One region of the Luteibacter yeojuensis genome, then DNA from elsewhere that is predicted to be linked to it. Evidence: riboswitches for the same ligand, from Rfam matches in the RefSeq annotation. Region 1 holds a riboswitch; each other region holds the start of a gene.
What was found. A riboswitch is a leader RNA that binds a small molecule or an ion and turns the genes downstream of it on or off. The one in region 1 is predicted to bind cobalamin.
Positions count from the first base shown of each region.

Region 2: another riboswitch for cobalamin. It lies ahead of btuB (TonB-dependent vitamin B12 receptor); the one in region 1 lies ahead of HBF32_RS14360 (TonB-dependent receptor domain-containing protein).
Region 3: another riboswitch for cobalamin. It lies ahead of HBF32_RS17940 (ribonucleoside-diphosphate reductase subunit alpha); the one in region 1 lies ahead of HBF32_RS14360 (TonB-dependent receptor domain-containing protein).

Region 1 covers NZ_JAAQTL010000001.1:3,170,363-3,177,614, forward strand. Annotated here, with positions in the region: gene HBF32_RS14360 (TonB-dependent receptor domain-containing protein) at 1-1,519, opposite strand, end outside; cobalamin riboswitch at 1,676-1,888, opposite strand; gene HBF32_RS14365 (TonB-dependent receptor) at 2,157-5,171, shown strand; gene HBF32_RS14370 (hypothetical protein) at 6,028-6,312, opposite strand; partial or broken gene HBF32_RS14375 (IS30 family transposase) at 6,588-7,252, shown strand, end outside.
Region 2 covers NZ_JAAQTL010000003.1:124,616-131,867, reverse strand. Annotated here, with positions in the region: gene cbiB (adenosylcobinamide-phosphate synthase CbiB) at 1-645, opposite strand, end outside; gene HBF32_RS18120 (cobyrinic acid a,c-diamide synthase CobB) at 642-1,931, opposite strand; gene cobO (cob(I)yrinic acid a,c-diamide adenosyltransferase) at 1,928-2,530, opposite strand; gene HBF32_RS18110 (hypothetical protein) at 2,554-3,135, opposite strand; gene btuB (TonB-dependent vitamin B12 receptor) at 3,163-5,079, opposite strand; cobalamin riboswitch at 5,158-5,387, opposite strand; partial or broken gene HBF32_RS18100 (acyltransferase family protein) at 5,384-6,487, opposite strand; gene HBF32_RS18095 (SAM-dependent methyltransferase) at 6,635-7,252, shown strand, end outside.
Region 3 covers NZ_JAAQTL010000003.1:84,623-91,874, forward strand. Annotated here, with positions in the region: gene HBF32_RS17935 (ribonucleotide-diphosphate reductase subunit beta) at 1-403, opposite strand, end outside; gene HBF32_RS17940 (ribonucleoside-diphosphate reductase subunit alpha) at 518-3,025, opposite strand; cobalamin riboswitch at 3,179-3,389, opposite strand; gene HBF32_RS17945 (response regulator) at 3,515-5,104, shown strand; gene HBF32_RS17950 (SDR family oxidoreductase) at 5,128-6,036, opposite strand; gene HBF32_RS17955 (DUF2501 domain-containing protein) at 6,116-6,547, opposite strand; gene HBF32_RS17960 (alpha-L-rhamnosidase) at 6,640-7,252, shown strand, end outside.

The sequences.
Region 1 (7,252 bases):
GCCAGCCGTCCACGTCCGCGCCGGCCTGTCCCTCCAGGCCACGGATCCGCGCCTTGCTGACGTTGATCGGAAGGAAGTTGGCATCGAAGCCGATCAGGTCGTCGACCTCGGTGGTATAGGCACTCACCGCCCAGCTCCAGACGCCCGGGCGCGCGGAAAGACCCAGCTCCGCCGTCCGCGATCTCTCCGGATCGAGGTTCACGGGCGCGCCGTACGGATAGAACTCGTCGTTGAAGGTGGGTGCGTGGAAGGCCGTGCCATAGGACGCGGTGACCTTCATGCCGTTGCCGAAGCGGAACCCGTAGGCCGCCGAGCCGGTGGTGTGGTTGCCGAACTGTGTGTTGTGCTCATGGCGTGCCGACAGTTCCAGTTCGTGCGGACCGTAGACGCCACGATACAGGGCGAACGCGCCGGTGTTGTTCCGCGAATCGGCCAGGTAAGCGGTGTCGCTCTCCAGTTTCTCCTGCTGGTAGTCGACGCCCGCGGTGAGCACCTGGTTCGCCGCCAGCGTGAAGTCGTTCTGCCAGGAAGCCTGGTTGCGCTTCGAATAGAGGTAGCCGACGCGTGCCCTGTCGACGCCGTAGTTCACCGCATCGAGGGTCTTGTCCGGGCCGTCGAGGTAATTGTCGGCGCGGTCCTGGTTCTGGCCCACGGAGAGCGACATGCGCCAGCCTGTCGTCGCATCGAAGGCGAGCTTCGCGCCCGCTACCTGCTGCGAACGGCGGGTGACGTTCTGGAAATCGCCGTCGTAGTCGATGTCGCCCTTGCTGCGCAGCCAGCTGCCGGTCAGCTCGGTGCCGTCGTCCCAGCGATACCCGCCGGAGAGCGCGCCGTTGTAGGTGCGGTACGCGTCGCGATCCGGCTCGTCGGTGAAGCAGCCGGCGAACGCCGCGGCGGCGCCGACGCGGCAGGCATTGATGCCCGAGGTGTACTGGCCGCCGAGGCTCGCGTTGTACCAGCCGTGCGTCGTGCCGCCGGAGAGCCCGGCCTGGCCGGCGGCATAGCCGTGGCTGCCGCCGGTGAGCGAAAACGTGGGCGCCGGAGCCTGCCCCATGTCCCCATGGCGGGTGAATATCTGGATGACGCCGCCGATCGCGTCGGACCCGTACACCGCGGAGCGCGGACCCCGCACGACCTCGATCCGGTCGATCTGTTCGACGGGGAGCTGCTCGTAGGCGGGAAGCCCGGCGCCGACCGTCCCCACGCGGACACCGTCGACGAGCACGAGGGTGTGCGAGGAGTTCGTGCCGCGCATGAACAGCGAGGTCTGCTGGCCGAGCCCGCCGGTGCTGGACAGCGCGACGCCAGGCAGGCCGGCAAGAAGGTCCTGCACGTCGAGCGGCTGCAGGCGCTCGATGTCCTCGCGCGCGATCACCGTGACCGGGGCAAGCACCTCGTCCAGTGGCGTGGCGAAACGACTGGCGGTCACCACGACGGGATCGAGGCGGTCGGGCACGTCGGCCGCGTGGGCCGTGGCGATGGTCGACAGCAGGGCCGTCGCAAGCAGGGTCTTCCTCATCTCACCGATTTCCTGGACCGCCACCGCGGCCGTTGCACGGGGCCGACGAGGAGGACAGGCGAACGGCGAACGGGAAGGGGCCCGGAAGCTGTCCGGATCCGCCCTCCGCGAATCGACCGAAACAGGGACACCCACCCCAAGGCGGGGCGGGCGGTCATCGGGCCGGTCTCCGGACTCGCGCCAGCCATCGCCGATGGCTGCTCCGGTGCCTTCCCGCTTTCGCAGTGGCTTACGACCGGAGCCGCAGGAAAGCGTGGAAGCCCTCCCGATTGACGCATACCGTTGCGGGGGCAGTGCCGGCCTTGCCTAGGAACTGGCGCACCGGCTTCCCGTTTCAGCCCCCGAAAACGCTTTCGAGGGCCACCCGAACGTGCGGGATGCTACTCCGCAAGTCCCTGTCTGTCACGGAATTTTCACAAAAAACCTTAACGGGCCCTTGACGATCGCGAAATAATTCGATTACAAGCTTAGGAGATTGCCGTCATGGGGCGAGATCTTTCGCCACGGGGGCGTGTCCGTGAACCACCACATCCTGGGGAGGATGGGCGGAGCGGGCACGACGACGGTCATCGCGAACAGAAGTCCCGGTCCCATCATGGCGACGGGCTTCCTTGCTGTTTATTCGGGGAGACAACACATGCAACGTTCCACCCGCCGCAATGGCGTCATTCGCCGCTCCACCCTGTGCACCGCGCTCGCCCTTTGTTTTGCCAGCGGCGCCGTGCTCGCCCAGTCCAATGCTTCCGGTGTCGTGTTCGGCCGTGTCGCACAGCCTGAAGGCGCCGTCGTCCACCTGCAGAACCTCGACACCGGCCTGACCCGCGACGTCAGCGTCGACGCCGATGGCCGTTACCGCGCCAGCTCCATGCCGGTCGGTCGCTACAAGGTCTCCGTCGAGCGCGGCGGCCAGGTCGCCGAAACCCGCGACAATGTCCAGGTGACCCTGGGCGGCGGCGTGGACGTGTCCTTCGCGGGCGCCGCCGCCACCGCCGAGGCGCAGAACCTCGAAGGCGTGCAGGTTACCGGCAACGTGCTGCCCGCGATCGACGTGTCGCAGGTCGACTCGCGCACCGTCCTCACTTCCGAACAGCTGCAGAAGCTGCCGCTCGCCCGTGACGTGACCGCCGCCGCGCTGCTCGCGCCGGGCGTCATCTCCGGCGACAGCCGTTACGGCAACGTCGCTTCGTTCGGCGGTTCGTCGGCTTCGGAAAACCAGTACTACATCAACGGCTACGCGGTCACCAACGCGCTGACCGGCCTGGGCTTCACCAGCCTGCCGTACGACGCGATCGACCAGCAGCAGATCTTCACCGGCGGCTACGGCGCGGAATACGGCCGTTCGACCGGCGGCGTGATCAACATCGTCACCAAGCGCGGTGGTAACACCTGGAAGGGTGGCGTCGGCATGTACTTCCAGCCGTCGGCGCTGCGCCAGAATCCGCGCAACATCTACCGCACGAACGGCACGCTCTACCAAGACCGCTCGGACAACAAGAGCACCGACACGCAGTACACCGGTTACATCAGCGGTCCGCTGATCCAGGACAAGCTGTTCCTGTTCGCCGCGGGTGACTTCACCCGCTCCAACAGCCGGAACACCAGCGTGGTGACCGCGCCGCAGAGGACGTACCAGGAGCAGAAGGCCACCAAGTGGCTGGCCAAGATCGACTGGAACATCACGGACAACCACCTGCTGGAAGTCACCGGCCTCGGCGACAAGACCAACACCGACCGCAGCGTCTACAAGTACGATTACCCGAACGGTACCCGCGCCAATTACATCGGCACGGACAACCTGAAGAACTTCGACGCGGGCCCGGGCTCGGCGCCGGGCGGCGACGTCTACATCGCCAAGTACACGGGCTACATCACCGACGACCTGACGATCAACGCGCTGTACGGTCACAGCAAGACGGTGCACGAGCGCAACCTCGCCTACGCGTCCAATCCGAACTGCCCGTGGATCACCGATAACCGTTCGGTCAGCACCCCGATCGTGGGTTGCAGCCTGGTCAACGGCACCGTTCTCGGCGATGGCGCGGAAGACAAGACGCATGGCTATCGCCTCGACGTCGAATACCGCATTGGCGACCACGACCTGCGCGTCGGCGTGGATAACCAGACCCTCGAATCCTACGCGGGCAACGAGTACGAAGGCGGCTACCGCTGGGTGTACAAGGACGCCGGTACCGTGCCGAACCGTCCGGACATCGTGCCGCCCCCGGGTGCCGATTATTTCGTCGAAAAGCGTCTGTTCAAGACCGGCGCGGGCGTGAAGACCGAGCAGGAAGCGCAGTACATCGAAGACCACTGGCAGGTCACCGATCGCTGGATGGTGTACCTCGGCCTGCGTAACGAGCAGTTCAAGAACATCAACGGCAGTGGCGCCACCTACGTGAAGCAGCGTCACCAGCTGGCTCCGCGCCTGGGTGCCACCTGGGACGTGTTCGGCGATTCGACCTTCAAGATCTACGCGAACGCCGGCCGCTACCACCTCGCCATCCCGTCGAACGTCGCCATCCGCGGCGCCTCGGCCTCCACGTACTACAGCGAGTACTACTCGTATACGGGCGTGGGCCCGAATGGCGAGCCGACGGGCACCACGCAGCTGGGTAGCCGCCGTTACCTCAACGGCGAGGACGGCACCCCGCTCGATCCGAAGACCGTGGCCGCACAGGGTATCGACGCCTACTACCAGGACGAGTACATCCTCGGTTTCGACAAGGCGATCAGCGACAACTGGAGCTTCGGCGCCAAGGCCACCTACCGCAAGCTGAAGAGCTCGATCGACGACTTCTGCGATTCGCGTCCGTTCGAGTCCTATGCCGAGCGCAACGGCATCGATATCACCAACGCCTCGCTGCCGGGCTGCTACCTGTTCAACCCGGGCAAGTCGAACACGTTCCTCGTGGACGTCGGTGGCGGCCAGTACGTGCCGTTCAAGCTGACGAAGGACGACTTCACCTCGCCTGCCGGCGTGAAGTTCCCGGACCTGAAGCGCAGCTACTACGCACTGGACCTCTACCTCGAGCACCACTTCGCGGACGACTGGTACGGTCGCGTCGACTACACCTTCTCGCGCAGCTACGGTAACTCGGAAGGCCAGCTGAAGTCGGATATCGGCCAGCTCGATCCGTCGGTGACCCAGGACTGGGACGCCCCCGAAATCATGCAGTACACGAACGGCCCGCTGCCGAACGACCGCACGCACCAGCTGAAGGCGTACGGTTACTGGCAGGCTTCGCCCGAGTGGCTGATCGGCGGCAACCTGTCGATCGCCACCGGTCGTCCGAAGAACTGCATCGGTGTCGACCCGGTCGATGCGATCGACTACGGTGCCTCGTACTTCGAGTGCGGCCTGAAGCCGGCGCCGCGCGGTTCGAAGGGCCGCCTGCCGTATACCTGGAACCTCGACCTGAACGCCGAGTACCGTCCGATGTGGGCCGGCGAGAAGCAGCCGCTCGCCTTCACCGCGACGATCTTCAACGTCGCCGGCAAGCAGCGCACGGTGGCACAGGTCGACGTGGGCGAGACGGGCGAGATCGATACGGACACCGGCCTGCCCGTGCAGAGCATCAACTACAAGCGTCCCATCGCGTACCAGAACCCGCGCTACGTCCGCGTCGGCGTTCGCTACGACTTCTCGCTCTAAACAGCGGGAACCTGCGCGCACCCGGGCGAAGTACCCGGGTGCGCGACGAGATCTCCCTGGAACTGGCCGGCGCGGAGCGCCGGCCTTTTTTATGGTTCATCGCGGAAGTCCGGGGACGCATGCCGCATGCATCGGTGCATTCGCCAAGGCGAATGCATGTAGCCAGCGGCTGGCGCCGCCGCTGCTCGGACGGTAGGGCCAGAGCCTTCGGTGTCCACCCTCGCTGCTCAGACAGGTCCTCCGCGTTCGTATCGGTGGGGCCGCTTGCGCGGCCCGTTTACCTATCTGGCCTTCGGCCGCTCACTTGTGCGGAACTCGCCTCGAGGGTGGACACCGAAGACTCTCCCGATACATGAGGTGCGTGTCCGGAGAGCAGCACCGCACAAGCCGGCAGCTGCTGCTCATGCGACAGCATCGCATCGCCTCGGTCCGGTAGCGCCGGTCAGGCCTTTCGTGACGCCGGGCCACCCCTTGTCGGGCATCTTTCGCCTGAAGCCGTGCGCGTGCAGGCCACCGTCTCGAACGCCCGCCGCTCTCCCACCACGCGCCCGCGTCGCCCGGGAGGGTCCTTGGTGTCCGCCCTCGAGGCGAGTTCCGCACAAGTAAGCGGCCGCAGGCCAATAAGCACATGGGCCGCGTCCGCGGCCTTCCTTTACGAACGCGGAGGACCTGTCTGGGCAGCGAGGGTGGGCACCAAGGGCCCATGCGAAGCGCTAAGGTGCGTAGCGCTTTGGCGACTCGATGCTCGTGAACGCCGGGACGAGCTCGGGGAAACCACAACCGTCGAGCCGAAACATCTGTTGCCCCCGGTAATCCGTGAAGAACCTTTTTTTATGTCCGAGGATAGGGCGTTCCTTCACGTTGACGAGCGCATGGCGGTCGCGCGATCCATCGCCACGGACGCATGGGCGTGCGACACGCATTGCACGCCCAGCTTCGTCAGCACCTCGGCGCCTTCCAGCGCAAAGGCCATGTTCTGCGAATCGATCTTCTCGCCTTCATGCACCAACGCGGCCAGCATGGCGATCAACCCACCGGCGTATTGCACCAGTTCCGTCGCGCTGTTCAACAAATCGTGCGTCGTGGTGTCGGGATCGATCTGCAAGCTCGCAATCGCTTTCCACTCATCGTTCGTATGCATCCAATCGTCCTCCATGGCGCAAGCCGTGCGACACGGCATGGCCTTCCTGTGAGATACCCCATGTTCTCCTGCAAGCTGCCGGGCTTTGTGTGGGAGCCGCTTCTGCGGCGATGGGCTGGCGATGCCGTCAGACATCCCAGCCAGGCAGGCGTGCACACGCCGGGCTCCACGGCTGAGAAATATCGGGGAGAGCACGGCGTTGCCGTGGGATCAAAAGGGCCAGTCGGGAGGATAGACGGCCCGATAACAGGTAATGGTGCCGCCGGCGGGAAACCGGCGGGCGTGCGTTTGCCTTATCATGGTTGGAGCCGTGGCAAGTCGTGCAGGAACTGCTCGCTGGCCGCTGGTCGCCGCAGCAGATTGCAGGAATACTGCATGACGCCTTCCCTGATGATCATTCCCTGCGCGTGTCTCACGAAACGATTTATACCGCGATCTACCTCACTCCCCGTGGCGAGCTGCGCAAGCAGCTGATCGCCAGCCTCAGACAGGGGCGAAGCACGCGCAAACCGCGCACGCGAGGCACGGATCGGCGTGGAAAAATCCCGGATATGCAGAGTATTCATGTGCGTCCTGCCGAGGTCGAAGACCGCCTTATCCCCGGTCATTGGGAGGGAGATCTCATCAAGGGAGCGGGCAACCGATCGTCCGTGGGCACGTTAGTCGAGCGCACCAGTGGATTTGTCGTTCTTGCGAAGATGAGCAGCGCCAGCGCTGCCGACGCGCTGGAGAGCTTCAGCAAGGCACTGGAACGCATCCCGCCGGTGCTACGCAAGACACTCACCTACGACCAAGGCAAGGAGATGAGTTATCACGCCGCGCTTACCTTGCGCACCGGGGTAAAGGTTTATTTTGCCGACCCGCACAGCCCCTGGCAGCGAGGTAGCAACGAGAACACCAACGGCCTGCTTCGCCAATACCTTCCCAAGGGCGAAGACCT
Region 2 (7,252 bases), on a different contig from region 1:
CGCGGCATGGCCCACGGCGGCGTACGTCAGCGCCGTGAGCCTTGCCGGAAGGTAACCGAGCGCATCGTCCGCCCGCGCCGCGGCCCAGCCGAAGCGCTCGTAGCGCGGCGTGCGGTAACCCCACATCGCATCCAGCGTATTCGCCAGGCGGAACAGCAGCGCGCCGGGCGCGCCGAGCACGGCGAACCAGAACATCGCGCCGAACACGGCATCGTGCCCATTCTCCAGCACGGATTCCGTGGCGGCCACCGCCACCCGGGTCTCATCCAGTGCCTGCGTGTCGCGGCTCACCATGCGGCCTACCGCGATGCGCGCGCGGTCGATATCGCCGCCGCGCAAAGCGCATGCCACCGGCCGCGCATGTTCGCCGAGGCTGCGCCGGCCCAGCGCGAGGTATGCCACGAGGACGTCCACGAAGAAAACGGCCGCCGCTGGCAGCGCCGCGCGCAGCAGGCAGAGCAGCGCGACGGGCACGAGCACGGCGATACACCAGGCGGCGACGCCGGCGACCCGCGCATCCGCGTGGAGACGGGCTTCCAACGCGGCCGCGAAACGACCGAAGCCAACCAGCGGATGGAAGCGGCGCGGCTCCCCGAGGACCGCATCCAGCAGCAACGCCGCCACCATCGCCAGTGCCGTCGTCATGGGAGGAACAGGCGCGCCGCCGTGCCGGGATTCGACGGAAAGTAGAAGTGCACGAAGCTCGCCGTCATCCGGCCGCGGCGATACACGCTCTCCGCCGTGGGGCCGCCATGCGGGTTGCCCGCGACCGCGATGGGTTCGGCCTCCACGTTCGCCTGCGCGTAGTGGAACGAATGACCGCGCAGCGTGCCTTCGGGCAGCCGCACGTCCTGCATGCCGAGCGCGGCGAGCCGCGGCTGCACGACCGCGCGACCGGGCAGCAGGCCCGCCATCGGCGCTTCGCGCCCGTCGCGATCGGCGAGGCGATCCAGCGCATAGAGCAGGCCGCCGCACTCGGCGAGCAGGGGGCGAGCCGCATCGACGTGCGCCCGCAGGTCGCGTCGCAGTCCCGCGTGGGCGGAAAGCGCATCGAGGTGCAGCTCGGGATAGCCGCCGGGCAGCCAGACCGCGTCGCACGGAGGGAGTGCCTCGCCCGCGACGGGCGAAAAGAAGGAAAGCGCCGCGCCGGCCGCGCGCAGCATGTCGAGGTTCGCGGGATAGATGAAAGCGAACGCGGCATCGCGCGCGATGGCGATGCGCACGCCGTCGAGGCGAGGTTCGGTCACGGTGGCCGCCGGTGCGGCGAACGCGACCGCCGGCGGAAGGTCCACGACACCCTGCGCAAGCCAGGCATCGGCGAGGGCATCCAGCCGCCCTTCGATGTCGGCCAGTTCGCCCGCGGCAACGAGGCCGAGGTGGCGCTCCGGGAGGGTCATCGCCGCGTCGCGCGGCAAGCTGCCATACCACTGCAGACCGGGGGGCAGGCTGTCGCGCAGCAGCCCCGCGTGATACGCGCTGCCGACGCGGTTGGCGAGCACCCCGCCCAGCGACAGGCCCGGCCGGTAGGTCGCCAGTCCATGCGCCAGCGCACCGAAGGTCTGTGCCATGGCGCTGCCATCGATCACCGCCATGACCGGCAGGCCATACGCGATGGCGAGGTCCGCGCTGGATGGCGAACCGTCGAACAGACCCATCACGCCTTCGACGAGGATCAGGTCCGCCTCGCCGGCGGCCTCGTACAGGCGCCCGCGCACGTCGTCGTCGCCACCCATCCAGGGATCGAGCTGGTAGACCGGCGCGCCGCTGGCCCGCTCGAGGATCATCGGATCGAGGAAGTCGGGCCCGGTCTTGAACACGCGCACACGCCGGCCCCGTCGGGTGTGCGCCCTGGCGAGCGCCGCGGTCACGCTGGTCTTGCCCTGCCCCGAGGCCGGCGCGGAAACCAGCAGCGCGGGACAGCGCCGGCTCATAGCTCCACGCCCTTCTGCGCGCGGATGCCCGCCTGGTAGGCGTGTTTCACCACGCGCATCTCGGTGACCGTGTCGGCGACCGCGACGAGCGCGTCGGGAGCGCCGCGGCCGGTCACGACGACGTGCTGCCTTTCCGGGCGCGCGACCAGCGCCTGGAGCACGCGCTCCAACGGGACGTAGTTTTTCACCAGCGCGATATTCAGTTCGTCCAGGAGGATGAAGTCGTAGGACGGATCGCGCAGCATGCGCTCCGCTTCTTCCCAGGCGGCCGTCGCCGCGGCGATATCGCGGGCCTTGTCCTGGGTTTCCCAGGTGTAGCCCTCGCCCATCACGTGGTAGTCCAGCGGGCCGTCCTCGAACATGCGGAAAAACGCCTCCTCGCCGGTGGAGAAACTGCCCTTGATGAACTGCACCACGCCACAGCGGAAACCATGCCCGAGCGACCTCGCCAGCATACCGAAGCCAGACGAACTCTTGCCTTTCCCGTTACCGGTGTTCACCACCAGCACGCCGCGATCGATGGTGGCGCGCGCGATGCGCCGGTCGATCAGTTCCTTCTTGCGGCGCATGCGGTCGCGGTGACGGGCCTCCTCGTCCATGGCCTGCCACGACGTGGTGTCGTTCATGCCCGCGCGGTCCGATCGTCGGCGGCACGCGGCACGAAGCGGAACACCAGCGCCTGCACCACCTGCGCGGCCAGGACGTAGCCCGCCGCGGCGCGGACGAACAGCGGTGCCCACTGGAAGAAGCGCTGCACGTACTGGGTCATGTTCGGGTCCGTATAGCGTCCGCCGAGCCAGTAGAAGGCACCGTTGGACACGGCGTACGACAGCGTCGCGCCGACCAGCAGGCTGCCGAAGACCAGCGCATGCGAGGCCAGGGAACCGTTGTAGCGCGGTGCGGCCAGGCGACCCGCGTACCAAAGCACCGCATATGCCAGCGGCATGAACGAATACGCCATGGTGATGCAGAAATCGCTCACGCCCGCATAGGTCACCGAGTACCAGTCCACCAACACCGAGAGGACGACGAAGCCGACGAAGGCGAGGTGCTTGCGCAGGTAGATGCCACCGAGGAAGAACAATGCCATCGACGCGTCCGGCAGATGCAGGGCATCGCCAAAGTGGTTGAAGCGCGTGGCGATCATGAGGATCGCGAACAAGGCGGCGACGGCGGCGAACAGGGGGCGTGACAAGGGTTTCATCGCGGAATCTCCCAGGGATTGGACGGATCAGGAACGCGGCTGGTAGCGCAGCGTGAGCAGCCAGTTGCGGCCGGGCTGGTTGAAGTAGCGGGCGGTTTCGTAATGACGGTCGAACACGTTGTTCGCCGACAGCTCGACCTTCCACGCATCGGCGAAGGCATAGGCCGCGCGCAGGTCGGTGAGCGCATAGCCGCCGAGGCGGTTGGCGTTCGCGGTGTCGTCGTAGCGATAACCGGAGCCCGACACGCTCGCGCCGACGCTCAGCGCGCCGAAGCCGCGGTCGACATCGAGGTGCGCCGTGCGACGCGCCCGGCGCGGCAGCAGGTTGCCGTGCGTGGGGCCGTCGCCATCGTCTTCCGGCTGGAGCCACGTGGCGTTGCCGGAGACACGCCAGTCGCCGAAAGTGGTGTCCGCCGCCAGTTCCACGCCGCGGATGCGCGAACGCGCGATGTTGTTCGCGCCGCCGAAGGGGAACAGCGGGCCGCTGAGGCTGGCATCGAAGACGATCAGGTTATCGATCTTGTTCTGGAACGCATTGAGCGACCAATTGCCCCAAGCGGGCGTGCCGCGCAGGCCCAGCTCCCAGTTCCGCGAAGTTTCCGGACCGAGACCGGGATTGCCGTAGTCGGGGTAGTAGAGATCGTTGAACGTGGGTGCCTTGAACGCGGTGCCGTAGCTGCCGGTGACCCGCAGTTCCTTCGTCAGCGCGTAGCCGTACTGAAGGCTGCCGGTGGTCTTGCCGCCGAACTGGCTGTTCTCGTCGCGGCGCAGGCTTCCCTGCACGGAGCTGTCGCCGAATTCGCCCTGCCACTGGGCGAACAACGCATGGTTGCGGCGGGCATCCACGAGGTAATCGGTATTGCCGACGACGCGATCGCGCTGCCAGTCGAAGCCCAGCGTGGTGAGGCCGGCGCCAGCGGAGACCCGGCCGATATCCGCCTGCACGGACGCGAGGTCGCGATGCGTGTTGAACGTGTCGGCGTAGACGCCGTTCTCCTCATCGGTGGAGAGGTCTTCGCTGCGACCGACGTTCGCCGTGACAAGCACGTCCTTCGCCGGCTTGTAGCGCACGCGGCCGCCAAGCACCTGGGTCGCCGATTCGGCGAAGTTGCTGCTGGTGCCGTCGTAATGGTTGCGGCCTTCCGTGCGCGTGGCGCTGGCGTCCGCGTCCCACTGTTCGTCGAAGCGCCAGCCGCCCTTCAGCGACAGCGCGTTGTTGCGGTAACCGTCCTTGTCCGGCTCATAGGTGAAGCACCCGCCACCGCCCGGGCTGGGCTTGCCGCGACAGGCATTGATGCCGTCGGTCTGGTCGTGGCTGGCTTCCACCGAATACCAGCCCTGCGTGCCGCGGCCGGCGAAACCGGCGGAACCGCGCAAGGTGTCGTAACTGCCCACGCCCACGGAGACGTTCGGGACAAAGGCGCCTTCGGGATGGCGGGTGAAGATCTGGATGACGCCGCCGAGGGCGTCGGAGCCGTACAGGCTCGAATACGGGCCGCGCACGATCTCGATGCGCTCGATCTGATCGACCGGGATGTCCTGGAAGGCGGCGGTGCCCGAGGTGACCGAGCCCACCTTCACGCTGTCCACCAGCACGAGGACGTGGTCGGCTTCGGTGCCGCGCATGAAGACGGATGTGGCCTTGCCCGGGCCGCCATTGTTGGCGATGGATACGCCGGGCGTGCGGCCCAGCAAGTCGGCCAGCGAGCGCGGCTGCAGGCGTTCGATCTCGGTGCGGTCGATCACGGTGGAGGCGGCCAGGACCTGGCCGGCCGACTGTTCGGTGCGGCTGGCAGTGACCACGACCGTGTCGAGGTCGGAGGAAGGCTCGTCGGCGAAGGATACGACGGGCGCGAGGAAGGCCGTCGCGATGGCGACCGCGAGGGTGGAGGAACGAAACGACACGTGGTGACTCCCTGCTGACCGCGCCAACCCGCGCGGCATGAATGGCGAGGGACGGGAACAGGGATGCGGGATTGCCGGCGGCTTGGCGCGACGGCCACCCACGACATGGCCCTCCGCCTGTCCGGTGTACCTCGGGCCGGTCTCCGGGCTCGCGAGCGCAGGAATGTCCTGCCGGTCGGCGCCTTCCCATGCCTGCTGGCACAGTGGCTCGTTGCCGACCTTTTGCTCGCCTACCGTTGCGGGGGCAGCTCCGGAATGGCGGCGGCGTGGAGACCGCGCGCGTCACCGGATTCCCGTTTCAATCCGCGGCGTGTACGCCTTGGATCACCTTGGGCGGCGACAGTGTAGCCGAAGCGGAGGCGCGACGGTCACGCCAGCGCAGGAAGGGACGCTCGACGAGATAGTGGAGCAAGGCGCCGCCGGCGAGGGTGGCGACGGCGAAAAGGCCGAAGCGCAGGAAACGATGGTCCGCCAGATGGCCGTCCAGACTCCTCTCCATGAAGGCGAAGACGAGCTTGTGGCTCAGGTACAAGCTATACGAGGCGCGTGCCAGCCAGCCGGCACCGGGAATCTCCAGGCGCGCCAGCCAGGTGGACCCGCTGGCTGCGGCGACGAATGCGGCCATGGCCAGCGAGAGCAGCGGATAGCCGATCACGCAGGGCCAGAAAGCCATGCGGGCGCCGTCGAACAGGGCGAGCGACAGGCCGAGCACGAACAGGCCGCTGACCAGCAGCGATCCGGCGCGCGCGCGCATCCAGTCCATGGTCGCCGGCCGGTACACGCGACAGGCGGCGAGGGCGACGCCCGCCACGAGGCCGTCGAGGCGCGACCACGTGGGGTAATAGAGGTGACGCAGGTACGCGAGGCCGGCATTGCCGCCGGCGTCGCGTACCGGTGCCAGCATGTGCGTCCAGAGCCACGCGCGAAGGACGATGCCGCCAAGCACCACGACACCGCAGGCAGCCGCCAGCTTCCAGGCCGCCGGACGGCGGGTGAGCGCGAAGGCCAGGAACGGGAATACGAGGTAGAAGTGTTCCTCGACGCATAACGACCACACGTGCGAGAACGCGTAGTTGTCGCTGGCGTCGAACAGCAGGTTGAAGGTGAAGGTCGGGAACTGCCACCACGGCTGCATGCCCGGGGTTTCGCGCCAGGCCGGCAGGAAGGCATAGATGGCGAACACCACGAGGAACGCCGGCAGGATGCGTACGCTTCGGCGCCGGTAGAAGTCCGCGACATCGATACCGCCTGTGGCCTTCAGCGACGTCAGGACCTGCGAACCGATGAGGTAGCCGCTCAGCACGAAGAACAAGTCCACGCCCATCCACCCGGAACGCTCCAGCCAGCCGAAGCCTTCGCCGAGACCGCCGACATAGACGCTGTGGAACAGCATCACCCAGACGATCGCGATGGCGCGAAGCGTATCCAGTCCCGGCGTCCTTTGCATCGGCGGCTCCCCTTTGTCGGCGAAGGGATGCTGGGGCACGGGTGAGGCGAGGCGAGGTGCCATGTGTGGCAGTTTTCGGGCGCAGGAGTCGCTGGGTTCCTGCCTTCGCAGGAACGACGGCTATGATGGCGCCATCGGAACGGGGGGATGCGAATGACGGAAGGGGCGCGGGGGTCGCTTGCATGCGTGGGCCTTGGCATGACGCTCGGATCGCATCTGACGCCGCTGGCGCGCAGCCACATCGTTTCGGCCGACGTGGTCTTCGTCGGCGTTTCCGACGGCCTCGTCGAACAGTGGGTGCGGCGGATGCACGCCGACGTCCGCAGCCTGCAGGCCTTCTACACCGACGGTAAGGCGCGCCGGGCCACGTATCGCGAGATGGTCGAGGCCATGCTCGCCGAGGTGCGTGCCGGGCGGCGGGTCTGCGGCGTGTTCTACGGCCACCCCGGCGTCTTCGCGCAGGCCCCGCACGAGGCCGTGGTGCGCGCACGGGAGGAAGGCTTCGTGGCGACCATGGAACCAGGGGTGTCCTCGGAAGATTGCCTCTATGCCGATCTCGGTCTCGACCCGGGCAGGTTCGGCTGCCAGCACTTCGAGGCGACACAGTTCATGCTCCACCGTCGCATGGTCGACACCTCGGCATGGCTGCTGTTGTGGCAGGTGGGCATTGCCGGCGACCTCGGCGGCGGGCGGTTCGATACCGATGCCGCGCGCCTCGGTGTGCTCGTGGACGTATTGGTGCGCCACTATCCCCTGCGCCACGAG
Region 3 (7,252 bases), on a different contig from region 1:
CGAAGGCCTTGTTGCGCTCCGCCGGCTCCGGGATGTAGGTGTCCAGCAGGGTGAGGTAGAACTGCACGTGCAGCGCTTCCTCGTAAAGCTGTCGCGAGAGGAACATGCGCGCCTCGGGCGAGTTCACGTGCCGGTAGAGGTTCAGCACGAGGTTGTTCGACACGATGGTGTCGCCGGTGGCGAAGAACGCCACGAGGCGATGGATCAGGTGGCGGTCCGCGTCGGACATCTTCGCCGAGAGGTCGGTGACGTCGAGCGAGAAATCCACCTCCTCCACCGTCCAGGTGTTGCGGATGGCGGCGCGGTACATCTCGTAGAACCGCGGGTACTTCATCGGGCGCAGGGTCAGTTCGAAACCCGGGTCGAGGATGTGGGCGTCGCGGGCGATCGGGGAAGCGGACATGGAATCTCCGGGTAATACGTGTAGGAGCCGCTATAGCGGCGAGGGGAATCCGCCTCGCCGCTTCGCCGCTCCATGGGTTTCTCGCCGCTATGGCGGCTCCTGCAGGGAGTGGAGCTACTGGCAGGCTTCGCAGTATTCGGGGTTTTCCAGCGAGCAGAAGACGGCGGCTTCCGCCTGCTCCTGCGCATCGGCGACGACCGGTGCCGGCGCGACGGCAGCCGCGCTGACCGTCGTCTTGGCGATGCGCGTGGCAGGCCGCGAGCGCAGGTAGTACGTCGTCTTGATCCCGGCCTTCCATGCGTACATGTACATGGAGGAAAGCTGGCCGATGTTCGGATTCTCCATGAACAGGTTCAGCGACTGGCTTTGGTCGATGTATGCGCCGCGCGCGGCGGCCAGGTCGATCAGCGCCTTCTGCGGCAATTCCCAGGTGGTGCGGTACACGGCGCGCAGCTCGCCGGGAATCGCGGCGATACCCTGCACCGACCCCTCGGCCAGCTTGATCTGGTCGCGGATCTCCGCGGTCCACAGGCCCAGCGTCTTCAGTTCTTCCACGAGGTAGCGATTCACCACGAGGAAGTCGCCCGAGAGCGTCTCGCGCTTGAACAGGTTGGACACCTGCGGCTCGATGCACTCGTAGCAACCGGCGATGGACGCGATGGTCGCCGTGGGGGCGATGGCGATCAGCAGCGAGTTGCGCAGGCCGTTCGCCTTGATCTTGGCGCGCAGTTCGGCCCAGCGCGTGTCCTTGCCGGAAGGCGACGACGCCGGCCAGTAGTCGAACTGCAGCTCGCCGTTCGCGGCGCGGCTTTCCTCGAAGCCCGGATGCGCGCCCTCGTTCTCCGCGATCTCGTTGGACATCGACAGCGCGTGGAAGTAGATCTCCTCGGCGATGCGGGTGGAAAGCGCGCGCGCCTCTTCCGAGTCGAACGGCAGGCGCAGCTTGAAGAAGACGTCCTGCAGGCCCATCACGCCGAGGCCGACCGGGCGCCATTTCATGTTCGCCGTCTTCGCCGTGGCGATCGGGTAGAAGTTGAGGTCGATCACGCGGTTGAGCTGGCGCACCGCGGTGCGGACCGTCGTGGCGAGCTTGTCGTAGTCGAACCGTCCGTCCGTCACGTGGCGGGCGAGGTTGATCGAGCCGAGGTTGCACACCGCGGTCTCGTTCTCGTTCGTCACCTCGAGGATCTCGGTGCACAGGTTCGAAAGGTGGATCACGTTCTGCGGCAGCGCCGTCTGGTTGCTGGTGGCATTGGAACGGTCCTTGAAGGTCATCCAGCCGTTGCCGGTCTGCGCCAGCGAGCGGAGCATGCGCGCATAGAGCTCCCGGGCCTTGACCGTCTTCGCGGCCAGGCCGTCCGCCTCGGCCTTTTCGTAGGCGGCATCGAAGGCGGCGCCCCATGTGTCGACGAAGTGCGGCACGATCTTCGGGTCGAACAGCGACCAGTCGCCGTCGGCTTCCACTCGGCGCATGAACAGGTCCGGCACCCAGTTCGCGAGGTTGAGGTTGTGCGTGCGGCGCGCGTCGTCGCCGGTGTTCTCGCGCAGCTCGAGGAATTCCTCGATGTCGGCGTGCCACGATTCCAGGTAGACGCAGGCCGCGCCCTTGCGCTTGCCGCCCTGGTTCACCGCGGCCACCGACGCGTCGAGCGTCTTCAGCCACGGCACCAGGCCGTTGGAATGCCCGTTGGTACCCTTGATGAGCGAGCCGCGCGAGCGGATGCGCGAATAGGCGAGGCCGATGCCCCCCGCGAACTTCGACAGCTGCGCCACGTCGCCATATTTGGCATAGATGGATTCCAGCGCGTCCTGCGGCGAATCGAGCAGGAAGCACGAGGACAGTTGTTCGTGCGCGGTACCCGCGTTGAACAGCGTCGGCGAGCTGGCCAGGTACTCCAGCGACGAGAGCATGCGGTACAGCTCGAGCGTCTCCGCCACGTCGTTGCCGCCGAGCGCGCACGCGATGCGCATGAAGAAGTACTGCGGCGTCTCGATCACGAAGCGCCTGGTCGGGTGGCGCAGCAGGTAGCGGTCGTACACCGTGCGCAGGCCGAAGTACTCGAAGCGGCGCGAGGCGCCCGTGTCGACCGCGTCGTTGAGCTTGCGCGCGTTCGCCTGCACGAAGTCGCGCAGCCGCTCGTTGAGGATGCCCAGCTCGAAGCCGCTGGCGATCGACTGCGAGAAGGAATGGATGTCCTGTCCGGACACTTCCTTGTCGACGAAGGCGGCGAGCAGGCGCGCGGCGAGCTGGCCGTATTCCGGCTCTTCGGCGGTGAGCGCCGCGGCCGTGCGGATCGAGAGCTGGTCGAGTTCCTGCGTGGTGGCGCCGTCGTAGAGACCGCCGATCGTCTTCAGCGCCACGCGCATCGGATCGACGGCGTACAGCCCGTCGGCGGTGCGCGTCACCGCGCGGACGATCTTGTTCACGTCGACCGCTTCCTGGCCGCCGTTGCGCTTGGTGACGCGCATCTGTCCCGGATTGTGCGGAGGCGTCAGGACGAAGGCGGGGGGCGCATCGTGGCGGTAGCCCGCGGCGGGTGCCTTTTCGGCGGTCGCGGTGGGGGTGACGGCAGCGTCGGCCGTCTCGGTGCGCTCGCGCGCGGCGGAATCCATCGTGGTCATGTGTGGCGTGCCCCAGGGCCAGGTTCAAACTCCCGTTCCCTCGGACGGGGCTCGAAGTGGCGGCGACACGGGACAGGCCGTGGACGGACGCCGCAGGGCGGCTCCGGTCCTCGACGTGCTTCCCCGCGGAAGCCGTCACTGAGATCGGCACCGATCAGGTACCGATTGCTGGCAGGTCTTCGGACTCGTGGACGGGGCCCGGAGGCCTTGCCTACCCGTCGCTTCCCAGTCACGGAGGACCAGTGCAATGAAACGGGGTCGTTTCCACTTACCGCTGCGGGGCAGTTCCGGATTCGCACCGGATTCCCTCAAGTCCGGCACGGCGATTGTCGCCACCCCGGACACCAGCGAGACACACGATATAGACACCGGTGCTGGCGGTCAACACAAGATATAGTGCTGCGCCGTGGTGTGAAGACCGTCTACACAAAGCGCACGAAGCTCCGACGCTAGAATCGGCGCCCGACCGGACACCCCGCCCAGAGGCCGATGCTGCCACCATCCACCGAGGAACCCGCCTCCTTCACCCACGACCAGCTGCGCCAGGCGCAGAAGATGGATGCCATCGGCAAGCTCACGGGTGGCGTCGCACACGATTTCAACAACCTGCTGCAGGTCATCAGCGGCAACCTCCAGCTGCTCGCGTCCGACGTGGCCGGCAATCCCCGTGCCGAGAGACGCCTCGCGAACGCGATGGCCGGCGTCAATCGCGGCACCAAGCTCGCGGCGCAGCTGCTGGCCTTCGGCCGCCGCCAGCCGCTGGCGCCCAAGGTCGTCAACATCGGGCGCTTCGTCCGCGACATGGACGACCTGTTGCGCCGCACGCTGGGCGAGGAGATCGAGGTCGAGACCGTGGTCGCCGGCGGGCTCTGGAACACGCTGGTCGATCCGGGCAACGTGGAAAACGCGTTGCTGAACCTGGCGATCAACGCCCGCGACGCGATGGAGGGCAGGGGGCGGCTCACCATCGAGGCCGGCAACGCCCTGCTGGATGCCTCCTACGCGTCCGCGCACGGCGACCTTCGCGCGGGGCAGTACGTGATGATCGCCGTCACCGACACCGGCAGCGGCATCGCCCCGGAAATCATCGAGCAGGTCTTCGAGCCGTTCTTCACCACGAAGCCGGAGGGACAGGGCACGGGCCTCGGCCTCTCGATGGTTTACGGCTTCGTGAAACAGTCCGGCGGCCACGTGAAGATCTACAGCGAGCCGGGACACGGCACCACGGTCAAGATCTACCTTCCGCGGTCCACCCAGAGCGAGGATCGCGTGGTGGATATCGAGGAAGACCATCCTCGCGGCGGCGACGAGACCATCCTCGTGGTGGAAGACGACGACGCCGTGCGCGACACCGTCGTGGCCATGCTGGGCGACCTGGGCTACCGCGTGCTGAAGGCGCGCGATGCGCAAAGCGCGCTGTCTATCGTCGAGAGCGGCATCGCCGTCGACCTGTTATTCACCGACGTGGTGATGCCCGGCGCGCTGCGCAGTCCGGAACTCGCGCGCAAGGCCGCCGAGCGACAGCCCGGCATCGCCGTGCTGTTCACCTCCGGCTACACCGAGAACGCCATCGTCCACGGTGGCCGACTGGACGAGGGCGTGGAGCTGCTGAGCAAGCCGTATTCGCGCGACCAGCTGGCTCGCCGCGTGCGCCACCTGCTCGCGGACAGGGCACGGAAGGCGGCGGTGGCCGACGGCCTCTCTCATGTCGCAGTGGTGCCGGAGAAGGCCCTGCGCGTGCTCGTCGTGGAAGACGACGCCCTGATCCGCATGTCGATCACGGAGATGCTGGAAAGCCGCGGCCACATCGCCTTCGAGGCAGGCGACGGCAACGAGGCCCTGCGTCTGCACGGCGCGCAGCCGATCGACGTGCTGCTCGCGGACGTGGGCCTGCCCGGCATGAACGGCGTGGAAGTGGCGGAGAAGCTGCGCGAGACGCAGCCCGACCTGCCCGTGCTCTACGCCACCGGCGACCACACGGCGAACGGCGTGCAGCGCGACGACCGCACGGCGATCATCGTGAAGCCGTACGGCGTGGCGGACCTGATGGACGCGATCGGGCGCATCGCCGGCCGTTAGGCTCGTGGCGCCGCCGCTCGCGCTCAGGGCAGCATGTGCCCGCCGGTGACGCCATAGGTCTCGCCGGTCACGAAACTCGCTTCCTGGCTCGCCAGCAGCACGTACACCGGCGCGCATTCCACCGGCTGTCCGGGGCGGCCAAGCGGCACGTTCTTGCCGAATTCCACCAGCTTGTCCTGCGGCTGGCCGCCGCTCGGTTGCAGTGGCGTCCACACGGGACCGGGCGCCACGGCGTTCACGCGGATACCTTTCTCCGCCGCCTGCTTCGCCAGCGACTTCGTGAACGCGACGATGGCCGCCTTGGTCGGGGCATAGTCGAGGAGGATGTCCGACGGCTCATAGGCCTGGATGGACGCGGTATTCACGATCGCCGCACCCGGCGGCATGTGCGGCATGGCCGCCTTGGTCAGCCAGAACAGCGCGAAGACGTTGGTGCGGAAGGTGGCCTCGAACGCTTCGGTATCCAGTTCCTCGATCGACTTCGCGAACTGCTGGCGACCGGCGACGTTGGCGAGGATGTCGAGTCCACCCAGTTCCTTCACCGCCTTCGCGACCAGCTCCTTGCAGAATGCCTCGTCCTTGAGGTCGCCGGGAACGCCGGCGACCTTGCAGCCTTCGCCCCTCAGCAAGGCGATGACCTCGTCGGCATCCTTCTGTTCCGAGGGGAGGTAGTTGATCACCACGTCCGCGCCCTCGCGCGCGAACGCGATCGCGGCGGCACGTCCGATGCCGGAATCGCCGCCGGTCACGAGCGCCTTGCGGCCACGCAGGCGGCCGTTGCCCCGATAGCTGGCTTCGCCATGGTCCGGCTTCGGCACCATGTCCTTTGCCAGGCCAGGCGCGGGCTGCGGCTGCTTGGCGAATGCAGGGCGGGGATACTGCGTGCGCGGATCGCGCATGGCGTAAGGGTCTTTGCGGGCGGCGTCGGCCATGGGGAAGGTTCTCGCATCGGGGGAGGGGCCTTCCTGTTTACGGAGCGGGACGTCCATGTCCCGTCCACGTCATGTCACGTCACGAGCCCATACCGATCATCTTCTTGCCCTGCTTCAGCACGGCGTCGCATACCTTGCGCGCGAGCTGGGCCTTCATGTCGCCGGCCCCGGCGCCGTCGGCACCGGAGATGTCCAGGGTCTTGCCGCTGCTGGATTTCAGGAGGCCCTTGGCGCCGTCCAGGTAGCCCGGATCCTTGGTGGCCGTTTCCCGCGACTTGCCGCCGAGGCTGCCGAGGAGCTGGTCTTTCACGCCCGCGGCGCCACTGTCGCCGCCAAGATAGTTGTTGCTCATGCAGTACTGGAGGATGCCCGCGGCGTTACCCGCCGTCCCGGAGGTGAGCGAACCGCTGCCGCCGCCCATGAGGCCCTTGAGGCTGTCGAGCTGTACGGCCGATGCGGGCGTGGCGGTCACGGACGCGGAGAGGGCGATACCGGCGAGGAAAGTCTTCATGACGTGGCTCCAGGGATTCGAGGTGGGGCAGGCATAAACCCTCGCGCGTTAGGGAGATGTAAGGGCGGCCGCGCGCTATCCTCGGGATAGTCATGCCCGGAGCAAAGGTCGTTCCCTTGCAAGCACGTTGCCTTCTCGCCAGCGCATGGCTGTGTGCCGCCCCGCTCGCCCACGCGACGGCCGCCGTTTCCTCTCTCCGCGTCGAGCGCAGCGATGCGCCCACCTATGTGGACGTGGCCGCGCCGCGTTTCTCGTGGATCGTCCACGACGATACCAACGGCACCGTGCAGAAGGGTTACCGTATCGTGGTGTCGCGCGGCGACCGTGTCGTCTGGGACAGCGGATTCGTCGACAGCGCCCGCTCTTTCGACATTCCGTACGGCGGTACCCCGCTGGCTGCCGGCGAGCGCTACGCGTGGCGGGTGGACGTGCGTACGTCCGACGGCGACGCCTCGTCCTCGTCGCGGTTCGCCACGGCACTCGACGAAGCAGGCTGGCACGGTGCCCGCTGGATCGGGAAGGGCGACGACACGCTTCCCGCGCCCTTGCTGCGCAAGACGTTCCGTGTCGACGGCGATGTCGAGAGCGCCATGCTCTACGTCGCCGCCGGGGGGTACGCCGATCTCTCGGTGGACGGTAAGCCGGTCAGCGACGCGGTGCTCTCGCCCGGCTTCACCGATTACGACAAGCGGGTGGAAGTCGTCG